2 regions of the Pannonibacter sp. I15F10I1 genome follow, and region 1 is predicted to be linked to the other one. Evidence: predicted binding sites of a transcription regulator. Region 1 holds the regulator's gene; the other holds the start of a gene.
The links. The regulator LexA, encoded in region 1, represses DNA repair genes until DNA is damaged. The targets are predictions, from matches to a motif close to TGTTCNNNNTGTGTTCNG.
Positions count from the first base shown of each region.

Region 1 (5,792 bases):
TTCTCGGTCGTGCCCCGGTCCAACTGCAGCTGGAAGCCATTCGCTCCCTGATCGCAGGTCAGACGGTGATTGTCACCGGAGCCGGTGGCAGCATCGGATCTGAAATTGTGCGGCAGGTAATAGCCTGCAACCCGGCTTCGATCATTCTGTTCGATTCAAGCGAATATGCTCTTTATGAAATCGATCTGGAAGTCTCCCGCCTGATGCCGGATCTGGCCCGGCAGGCCGTCATCGGCAACGTGCGCGACAGGCGGCGTGTGCATGAGGTGATGCAGGCCTGCAGGCCTGCCGTCGTTTTTCACGCAGCAGCCCTCAAGCATGTGCCGCTGGTGGAGAACAATATTTGTGAAGGTGTGCTGACCAACGTCTTGGGGACCCGCAATGTGGCTGATGCGGCCGTTGCCTGTGGTGCCCGTGCGATGGTGCAGATTTCGACCGACAAGGCCGTGCGGCCCACCAGCATGATGGGCAGGACCAAGCGGATCGCGGAAGCCTATTGCCAGGCACTGGACATCAGCGGCGTCGACACCCGGTTCATCACCGTGCGGTTCGGCAACGTGCTGGGATCCAACGGCTCGGTCGTGCCGCTTTTCAAGCGGCAGATTGCCGCCGGCGGTCCGATCACGGTCACGCACCCGGAAATGACGCGTTATTTCATGACGATCCGGGAGGCGACCGAACTGGTGCTGCAGGCCGCTTCGGCCGAAATCGGACGTGAAGAGACACGCGGACGCATCTTTGTCCTCGACATGGGCGAGCCCGTGAAGATCCTGACACTGGCAAGAACGATGATTTCCCTGGCGGGACTGCGGCCGGATGAGGACATAGCCATCAAATTCACCGGCCTGCGTCCGGGGGAAAAGCTTTATGAAGAGCTGTTTGACGCCAACGAGATGACCACCCCTCACGATGCAGAGGGCTTCTTTGTCGCCTCCGCCGGCATCATTCCGCTCGAGCGTTTGACGTGGCATCTGGAGCGCCTCGGCAACAGTGCGGCTGCCGGTGGGGAAGATCAGTGCAAGGCGATGCTGATCGCCGCGCTGGGTGAAGTCGAGGCCGGAAGCCCCGTTCAGACCGCGATGCCCCGAATGCGTTGAACCGCAAGCTCCGGGTGGCGGCTGCTGTGGTGCGGTTGGGCAATTTCAACGCATGATGCGCCTGCATCGAGAGACCTGAGTTAAGAGACTTTTTTAAAGGGAATTGCCGTTTTGACTGAGGTTGCTCAAAAACTGGCCGGGCGAAACCGCGGCAAGCCGGTGCAGGCGCTCGAATTCCTCTTCGTATCGGTATTTGCAGCGCTTCCGCCTGTCCTGACGGTCGCCCGGGTGTCTCCGCCGTTGTTTCTGGGGCTGGCCGCTGTCTTTCTTACCGGGCTGGCGTGGTGTTACCGCGGGCAGGCCATGTTTGAGGGCCTGGGCTCGAAGATCCGGTCTCCCTTGCTCCTGGCGGGCCTCGCCTGTACCGCCTTCATGCTGATCTCCGTTACCTGGGCGCCTGTCCCGGTACAGGCGAGGGGGCTGAGTTCGGCATGGGGGTTCCTCTTCTCGGTCCTTGTCTCAGGCCTTTTGTGGCTATGTGTCTGTGCCTTGCCGGTTCCGGTGCTTGACCGTCTTGCAGGACGGATCGGAGCCGCGCTTGCCATCTCTCTGCCGCTGACGGCTGTTCTGATTTTTGTTCATTTCCTGACCGGCGGCGTGCTGAATGCAGAACTTCGCGCAGATCCTGACAACTACGTTCTGAACCGCGCGGCCGTTGCAATCGCCATGTTCCTGCCGTTTGCCGCTCTCGTGGTCTTGAAACAGCGCCGCCGCTTGCCCCTGGCCGGACTGCTGGTGTTTGCAGCTGTGTCATGCTTTCAATCCGACAGCTCGTCGGCGCAGCTCGGCGTGCTTGTCATCCTACTGCTGACCGTTCCGGCCTTCGTCTGGCCGCGGGCTATCTACAGGGTCGTGACCGGTGGCGCTCTTGTGACCTTTGTCTTGATGCCGCTCATTGTCGGCCATGTGAATGACATGATCCCTCAGGCCGTCCACGAAAAGGTCGGCTACACCTCGCTGACCATACGCGGGCTCATCTGGACGGAATATGCCAATTTGCTGCCCGGGCATGTCTGGCTGGGATATGGGATGGAAGCCTCGAAAGTGGCAGACGAATTGCCCGAAGCTGCCGGATATTCACCTGAGAGAAAATACCTGCTTGGTTTCGGGCACAGCCATAACGCGCCGTTGCAAATCTGGTTCGAACTGGGGCTGGCCGGGGCGGCTTTGTTCGCTGCAGCGCTTGCCCTGTTGTTCCGCCGCGCGGGCCACCTTCAGGGCGCGAGCCTCGCGGCGGCAACCGTCACTCTGGCCGTCACCTACAGTGTCGCGGTTGTGAGCCATGGGGCATGGCAGGGCTGGTGGTTCAGCCTGATGATCCTCACAGCGGTGCCCTTCATGGTGAAAGGGCGGGCTGAAGCAGTCCGGTCTGCTCCGGAGCTTGCTGCCGGCTCTCAATCCGCCTGACTCATTGAGAGTTGGACAAATCCTTGCGGCGCACGAGCCTTTTCAAGGCGTGAGGTGTGAGCATCGAAACTCCTGGCATGAGGCGGCCTTTTCAGGTTTCGGGACCGGGCCTTGCTCCTCCCGCCGTCTTGTCTTCGGCCGGCGTATCCGTCACCAGCCTGCCTTCCTCGGCCTTGTAGATATACTGGCTTGCTACCAGCCAGCCCTTGAGGGGGCGGAGGGGCGGGATGCAGGTGAGGAGGAGGAGCGGCAGCGTTGTGAAGAGGTGGACCCAATAGGGCGCCGTGTAGGCAATTTCCAGCCACATGGCGAAGGCAACGCTCGGAACGCAGGCAAAGCAGATGACGAAGAAGGCCGGGCCATCCGCCGGGTCGGCGAAGCTGTAGTCAAGGCCGCAGACTTCACAGGACGGGGCAAGGGTGAGGAAGCCCTTGAACAGATGCCCCTGACCGCAGCGCGGGCAACGGCCGCGCACGCCGACATGGGCGGGCGACTGGGCTGGCCACTGGCCGGATGTCTCGATGGTCATGAGGGCCTCCTTGTGCTGGCCGGCTTGCGGCAAATCAGGATAATTCCTTACCCGCTAACTGCGGCGCAGACGCGTCCGGAGCAAGATGCGTTTTGACGCAGGGGGCAAGGGGAGGGCAGGCCAGCTATTCCTGTGCCCGGCGGGAACTTGGTCCGGACGATTCTGCACCGCCCGTATCAAGGCTTTGAGTGGCTGGCGCAACATGCCTGAAGCCCTTTCGATGAAAACGGAGCGGCCGGCCGTGCTCTGCCTGTCTGTTTTCATGCGATTCCGGACGCGAAACCGGTGCCGCCTTTGCCGGAATTGCTCTCGCATGCGCGCAGGCACCGCACGGGCCCGCCCAGTTGCCGGTGACGCAAGTCTGCCGGGTGCGTGCCGCGTGCTGCCATAAACAGAAATGCCGGAAACAGTGTCTCCGGCATTCTTCAAGCGTGTCGAACGGGCAGCAGCGGCTCAATACTGCCGGAACAGGGCCACAAGCTTGCCCTGGATGCGCACGCGGCCGGGACCGAAGATGCGGGTTTCATAGGCCGGATTGGCAGCTTCCAGCGCAACGGAAGCGCCCTTCTTGCGCAGGCGCTTGAGCGTTGCTTCCTCGTCGTCCACCAGTGCCACGATGATGTCGCCGCTTTCGGCCGTGTCGGTCTTGCGGATCAGCACCGTGTCGCCATCCAGAATACCGGCCTCGATCATCGAATCACCGCGCACTTCCAGCGCATAGTGCTCCCCGCGGCTGATCAGCTCGGGCGGCACGGAGATGGAATGGCTGTGGGTCTGGATCGCCTCGATCGGAACACCGGCAGCGATGCGGCCCATGACCGGGATGGAGGTGAAGTGAGGGGCGCTTTCCGCCACCGGGGCGGCCGGAGCGGCGGCCGGGGCAGAGGCCTTGCCGAGCGATCCCTCGATAACCGACGGCGCAAAGCCCTTGCCGCGCGGCGAAGACAGGCCTGGGGTGACCGAATCCGGCAGGCGGACCACTTCCATGGCGCGCGCCCTGTTGGGCAGGCGGCGGATGAAGCCACGCTCCTCCAGCGCCGTGATCAGACGGTGAATGCCGGACTTGGACCGGAGGTCCAGTGCGTCCTTCATTTCGTCAAAGGACGGCGGAACCCCGGATTCCTTCAGGCGCTCATGAATGAACATCAGCAGTTCGTGTTGCTTGCGCGTCAGCATGTGAGGTCCCCGTTGGAGGGTCTGGTACAAATCATGAACGTACCTTAGCTGTTCTCACTGTGTTCCACAAGTCTTAAGGTGAGGTTAGCGGGATGTTCCTGTCGCATGCACTCAAGGCAACACACCGCCGCTGCGCCTTTTCCCGGCAGAACGGTTCCTTGCGTGCAATTGCCTGCGGGCCCGGCTTGACTTCATGCGCCGGTGTCCCGAAAGCTGGCGAAAGAAGAAGACACAGCTCCCGCGCTGCCTGCGCTTCGCAGATGGCCTCACCCTGCCTCAAACGGCATTCTGCTCTGGGGCGGCGCTACCGGGACCCCGAAAAGACCGACGATGAACAAGCCTGTCACCATTACCGCCCATTCCGCCTGTCCGCATGACTGCCCCTCCACCTGCGCGCTGGATGTGGAGGTGACGGCAGAGGGCCGCATCGGCCGCCTGCGCGGGGCGGCGGACAATCCCTACACGGCGGGCGTCATCTGCGCCAAGGTTGCGCGCTATGCGGAGCGGCTGTACCACCCGGACCGGCTGCTGACGCCAATGGCCCGCGTTGGGGCGAAGGGGGAAGGGCGGTTCGAGCCCATCTCCTGGGACGAGGCACTGAACCTTATTGCCGCGCGATTCCTGGAGGCGGAGGCAAAGCACGGGCCTGAGGCGGTCTGGCCCTATTACTACGCCGGCACCATGGGGCTGGTGCAGCGTGACAGCATCCACCGCCTGCGCCATGCCAAGGGCTATTCGCAGCAGTTTTCCTCGATCTGCACCAATCCGGCCTGGACCGGCTATGTGGCCGGAACCGGGCTTCTGGCCGGGCCGGACCCGCGCGAGATGATGAAGGCTGACCAGATCATCATCTGGGGCACCAATGCGGTGGCAACCCAAGTGAATGTGATGACCCACGCCATCACCGCCCGCAAGACGCGTGGTGCGAAGATCATCGTGGTTGATGTCTACCGCACCGAAACGATGAAGCAGGCGGATATCGGGATCGTGCTGAAGCCCGGCAGCGATGCGGCGCTGGCCTGTGCCATCATGCATGTGCTGTTCCGCGACGGTCTGGCCGACCGGGAGTATCTTGCCCGCTACACCGATTGCCCGGATGAGTTGGAGGCGCATCTTGCCACCCGCACGCCGGAATGGGCGGAAGGGATCACCGGCGTTCCGGCTGAAGAGATCACGCAGCTCGCCCGGATGATCGGCGAGGTGAAGCGTACCTTCATCCGTCTTGGCTATGGCTTTACCCGCAGCCGCAACGGCGCTGTCTCCATGCATGCGGCGGCCAGCATCGCAGCTGTTGCCGGCTCCTGGCAGTATGAAGGGGGCGGGGCCTTCCACAACAACGGGGCGATCTACAGGCTCGACAAGTCGATGGTCGAGGGCAGTTCCCTGCGCACCGGCACAAGGTTCCTCGACCAGAGCCTCATCGGCCGCGTGCTGACGGGGGACCGGGAGGCGCTGGCCGGCGGCCCGCCGGTGACGGCGCTGCTGATCCAGAACACCAATCCGGTCTCCGTCGCGCCGGAACAGACACTGGTGAAACAGGGCTTTGCCCGCGAGGATCTCTTCACCGTGGTGCATGAGCAGTT
Region 1 covers NZ_FYAN01000026.1:556,846-562,637, reverse strand. Annotated here, with positions in the region: gene IF10I1_RS15840 (nucleoside-diphosphate sugar epimerase/dehydratase) at 1-1,097, shown strand, start outside; gene IF10I1_RS15835 (O-antigen ligase) at 1,209-2,504, shown strand; gene IF10I1_RS15830 (DUF983 domain-containing protein) at 2,596-3,033, opposite strand; gene lexA (transcriptional repressor LexA) at 3,487-4,209, opposite strand; gene IF10I1_RS15820 (molybdopterin oxidoreductase family protein) at 4,540-5,792, shown strand, end outside.

Region 2 (5,792 bases), on a different contig from region 1:
CCCCTTGAGGTCGCTTTCGAAGGCCGCATACTGGCCGCGCACCGCTTCCCAGTAGAAGGAAATGCGGCGGATGGCCTCTGCCGAAAGCCCCGGATCGCGATCCGAGCCCTTCAGCGCCTCGACGATGGAGCCAAGGCAGGGCTGCGAGGTGTTGCCGGAGAAGGCATCCATCGCCGCATCAATGGCATCCACGCCTGCATCCACCGCAGCCAGAACCGTGGCAGCCGAAACGCCGGAAGTGTCATGCGTGTGGAAGTGGATCGGAATGCCGACTTCTTCCTTCAGCGCCTTGAACAGGATGCGCGCGGCCGCAGGCTTTAGCAGGCCCGCCATGTCCTTGACGCCGAGGATATGCGCACCCGCCTTTTCCAGCTCCTTGGCGAGGCTGACATAGTACTTCAGGTCATACTGCGGCCTTGCGCTGTCGAGCAGATCACCCGTGTAGCACAGCGCGCCCTCGCAAAGCTTGTCCGTCTCCAGCACGGCGTCGATGGAGACACGCATGTTCTCCACCCAGTTGAGGCAGTCGAACACGCGGAACAGATCAACACCGTTCTGCGCTGCCTGATGCACGAAGAAGCGCACCACATTGTCCGGATAGTTGGTGTAGCCAACGCCGTTGGAGCCGCGCAGCAGCATCTGCAGCAGAATATTCGGCGCCTTCTGGCGGATCAGGCGCAGGCGCTCCCACGGATCTTCCGTCAGGAAGCGCATGGCCACGTCAAAGGTCGCCCCGCCCCAGCATTCCAGCGACAGAAGCTGCGGCAGACCGGTGGCATAGGCATCGGTGATGGCGGCAATGTCGTGGGTGCGCACGCGGGTGGCCAGCAGCGACTGGTGGCCATCCCGCATGGTGGTGTCGGTCACCAGCACCTGCGGCTGCGCCTTCATCCAATTTGCAAAGCCCTTCGGCCCCAGCTGTTCCAGCAGCTGGCGGGTGCCATCGGGCTTCACATTGCCAAAATCCGGAACGACGGGGGCAGCCGCTTCCCGGCCGGGGCGCGGGCGCGAGCGGGTTTCCGGGTGGCCGTTGACGGAGACATCGGCGATATAGGTCAGCAGCTTGGTGGCGCGGTCCTGCCGCTTCACCTGCGCAAACAGTTCCGGCGTGCCGTCGATAAAGCGCGTGGTGTAGTTGTTGGCGCGGAAGTCCGGGTGGCCGATGATGTTTTCAAGGAACACAAGGTTGGTCGCCACGCCGCGGATGCGGAACTCGCGCAGGGCGCGTTCCATGCGCTTGCAGGCTTCCTCGGCGCTGGGGGCCCAGGCCGTGACCTTTTCCAGCAGCGGATCGTAGAAGCGGGTGATCACAGCGCCCGAATAGGCCGTGCCGCCATCAAGGCGGATGCCGAAGCCCGTCGCGCCGCGATAGGCGGTGATGCGGCCATAGTCGGGGATGAAGTTCTGTTCCGGGTCTTCGGTGGTGATGCGGCACTGCAGCGCATGGCCGTTGAGCCGCACATCGCCCTGCGCCGGGACACCGCTCGCGTCGGTACCGATGGCGGCCCCGCCTGCGATACGGATCTGCGCCTTGACGATGTCGATGCCGGTCACCTGCTCGGTCACCGTATGCTCCACCTGCACGCGCGGGTTCACCTCGATGAAGTAGATGGCGCCCGTGTCCGAATCCATCAGGAACTCGACAGTCCCGGCCCCGCAGTAATTCACCGCCTGGCCGATTTTCAGGCCATAGCCGCACAGTTCCTGCCGCTGGGCCTCGGAGAGATACGGCGCAGGCGCACGCTCAACCACCTTCTGGTGGCGGCGCTGGATGGAGCAGTCACGCTCGAACAGATGCACCAGATTGCCGTGCGAATCGCCCAGGATCTGCACTTCCACATGGCGGGCGCGCTCGACCAGCTTCTCCAGATAGATCTCGTCCTTGCCGAAGGCGGCCTTGGCCTCGCGCTTGGCGGCGACCACTTCGCGCACCAGCGTGGCCTCGTCACGGATGACGCGCATGCCGCGCCCGCCGCCGCCCCAGGAGGCCTTGAGCATCACCGGATAACCGATGCCGGCGGCCTGAATCTTGATCTCCTCGATGTCATCGGGCAGCGGATCGGTGGCCGGCATGACCGGAACTCCGGCCTCGATGGCGAGATTGCGCGCCGCCACCTTGTTGCCAAGGCGGCGCATGGTCTCGGGCTGCGGGCCGATGAAGATGATGCCGTTCTGGGCGCAGGCCTCGGCAAACTCGGGGCTCTCCGACAGGAAGCCATAGCCGGGGTGAATGGCATCGGCGCCCGAGAGTTTGGCAACCCGGATGATCTCGTCGATGGACAGATAGGCCTCGATCGGGCCCAGGCCCTTGCCGACCTGATAGGCCTCGTCGGCCTTGAAGCGGTGCAGCGCCAGTTTGTCCTGCTCGGCAAATATGGCGACGGTTTTCAGCCCAAGCTCATTCGCGGCACGGAACACGCGGATGGCGATTTCAGATCTGTTGGCAACGAGAATCTTACGGATGGCCAAGCCCATACCTCCCCAATATGAAAGCGCATGAGTCATACAAAGGGATGAGAGCAAAGAAAAGAGCCAACACTCTTGACCTATTCGCCTGCGCCAGCTCAACAATCAAACGCCCCATAATGGGACATAATTCTTTATCTTTTGCCCGGTTCAACTGGTTGCCATAAGCAACCATTTATACCCTCCAACCGCTATTTCGTGGCTCTGCCGCCTGAACACTACAAACTGTCGTACGAACAAAACAAAAACGCATAACGGACAGCGATTCGTGCATGAGTCGTTCCGCTTTGGTGCTGAAGGTTGAGATAGCGCTCGTGAAAATTGCTGATCCGGTTAACCTGATCTGCACGATTTCCTGAGCTTGACGCGATTCCGGAAAACGGCGCCCTGCCCACCTTAAATCCTTGGTCAGATTCAGGATTTCGTGGTCACCCCCTTGCCGGAAACCACATGTCGTAGGGAACAAAAACAGACTCGCGGCTTGTCTGCGATTCGATCAGCCTTTGTTCCAGACTCGTTCCTTTGCCCGGATTCGCTGCCCCGTTTCAGCCATGGCGCCGCGTTAGAACCGGGGCCGAAAATCGTGAGGGACAGGGGGAAGACCCTATGCTAGACAGCCTTCCGCACGCCCTGACCTTTGTGAGGGCCAAGACACCCGGCCGAACGAAGCACTCCGCGCGATGCCTCCGATCCAGATCATGACCTTGCCGCCGGCCGCCCGGTCCAGAACCGTTACGGCGGTGCTGGGCCCGACCAACACCGGCAAGACCCATCTCGCCATCGAGCGAATGCTGGCCCAGCCCTCCGGCCTCATCGGCCTGCCGCTGCGCCTGCTGGCGCGCGAGGTCTATGGCCGTCTGGTGGAGCGCGCAGGCGAGGCTGCGGTTGCCCTGATCACGGGCGAAGAGAAGATCGTCCCCAAGGCGCCGCGCTTCTGGGTTTCGACGGTCGAGGCCATGCCGCTCGATCTCAACACCGAGTTTGTCGCCATCGACGAGGTGCAGCTGGCCGCCGACATGGAGCGCGGCCACGTCTTCACCAACCGCATCCTGAACCTGCGCGGCCGCTCCGAGACGCTGCTGCTGGGTTCTGCGACCGCCCGTCCCCTGCTGGAAAAGCTCATTCCCGGCCTCAATGTGGTGACGCGGCCGCGCATGTCGGTGCTGACCTATGCAGGTTCCAAGAAGATATCCCGCCTGCCGGCCCGTTCTGCCGTCGTCGCCTTCTCCTCCAGCGAGGTCTATGCGATTGCCGAGCTGATCCGCCGTCAGCGCGGCGGCGCGGCGGTGGTGCTGGGCTCGCTCAGCCCACGGACGCGCAACGCACAGGTGGAGCTGTTCCAGAACGGTGACGTGGACTATCTGATCGCCACCGACGCGATCGGCATGGGCCTCAATCTGGATGTGGACCACATCGCATTTGCCGGAAACCGCAAGTTCGACGGCTATCAATACCGCAATCTCAGCCCCGCCGAGATGGGCCAGATCGCCGGGCGCGCCGGGCGCCACATGCGCGATGGCTCCTTCGGTGTGACGGGCCGTGTCGATCCCTTGTCCGATGATCTCGTGGAGATGATCGAAAGCCACCGGTTCGATGCGCTGAAAGTTTTCCAGTGGCGCAACACGCAGCTCGATTTCACGTCGATTTCCAGCCTGCGTGACACACTGGACCTGCCTCCGCGCGAAGACGGGCTGGTGCGCGCACCACCCGCCGACGACGCGCAGGCCCTCGAATATGCCGCAAAGGATCACGGCATCCGCGACATGGCGTCCTCCCCCGCACGGGTGGCGCTGCTCTGGGATGTCTGCCAGGTGCCGGACTATCGCAAGATTGCCCCGGCTAACCACGGAGACCTGCTTATCCACCTATACACGTTGCTCGTGCGCAACGGGGTGGTCGATGAAGACTGGTTTCAGCGTCAAGTGGCTTTCGCAGACAGGGTGGATGGTGATATCGACACTCTTGCGAACCGGATTGCGCACATCCGCACCTGGACTTTCGTGGCAAACCGTGCCGAATGGCTGAAGGACCCTGTTCACTGGCAGGGTGTCACCAGAGGCATTGAAGACAGACTGTCGGACGCCCTGCATGACCGTTTGACCCAACGGTTCGTGGACAGGCGGACAAGCGTATTGATGAGACGTTTGAGAGAGAACGCCATGTTGGAAGCGGAAATCACGCAGACTGGGGACGTCCTTGTGGAGGGCCAGCATATCGGCCGCCTGCAGGGGTTCCGGTTCGCGCCGGATGCGGTTGCGGACAGCCCGGAAGGGAAGGCCGTACGCGCAGCAGCCCAGAAGGCACTGGCCAGCGAGATCGAAGCCCGTTCCGACCGGCTGTCGCGCGCGCCCAATGAAGATTTCGTCCTGAGCACGGACGGCACCATCCGCTGGCAGGGCGAACCTGTCGCCCGTCTCACCGCCGGTGACGACGCGCTGGTGCCCGGCTTCGTGCTGCTGGCCGACGAGCACCTGACCGGCCCCGCCCGTGACCGGGTGCAGGCTCGCGTTGACCTGTGGGTCAAGGCGCATGTCGGCACGCTGCTGAAGCCGCTGATCGACCTGAAGGACGCCGAAGGGCTGGAAGGCCTTGCCCGTGGCATCGCTTACCGCATCTATGAGGCGCTCGGCATTCTGGAACGCCAGGATGTGGCCAATGATGTGCGCCAGCTCGATCAGGACATGCGCGCCTCGCTGCGCAAGCTGGGTGTCCGCTTCGGCGCCTACAACATCTATGTCCCGGCCCTGCTGAAGCCGGCTCCGAGCCAGCTTCTGGCCCAGCTCTGGGCGCTGAAGCACGGCACGCCGGACATGCCCGGCCTCGTGGAGCTGCCGCAGTTGTCCGCCTCGGGCCGCACCTCGATCACCGTCGATCCGCAGATCGACAAGGCGCTGTACAAGGTTGTCGGCTTCCGCGTCTGCGGCCCGCGCGCCGTTCGCGTCGATATTCTGGAGCGCCTGGCCGACCTCATCCGCCCGCTCATCGCCTGGAAGCCGCTTGATGCCAGCGTCACGCCTCCGGATGGTGCCATTGCTCAGGGCGGCGGCTTTACCGTCACCGTGGCGATGACCTCGCTGCTGGGCTGCGCAGGCGATGACTTCACGGAAATCCTGAAGTCTCTGGGCTATCGCAACGAAAAGCGCGAGATCGAGCGCCCGGTGGCCGCAGCTGCCGTGGCCAGCGTGACGGTTGAGGCCGCACCTGCCGATACGGCCGCGGCCGAAGCCGCTCCGGTCGAAGCCGTTCCGGCGGAAGCGGAAGCTGCAGTGGAAGAAACCGCAGCAGAAGCTCCGGCAGAAGCTGAAGCCACCGCAGAACCGGTTGCA
Region 2 covers NZ_FYAN01000002.1:322,006-327,797, forward strand. Annotated here, with positions in the region: gene pyc (pyruvate carboxylase) at 1-2,469, opposite strand, end outside; gene IF10I1_RS01405 (helicase-related protein) at 3,165-5,792, shown strand, end outside.
Region 2: a site for LexA is predicted at 2,971-2,988, ahead of IF10I1_RS01405 (helicase-related protein). Genes of this name have one in related genera too.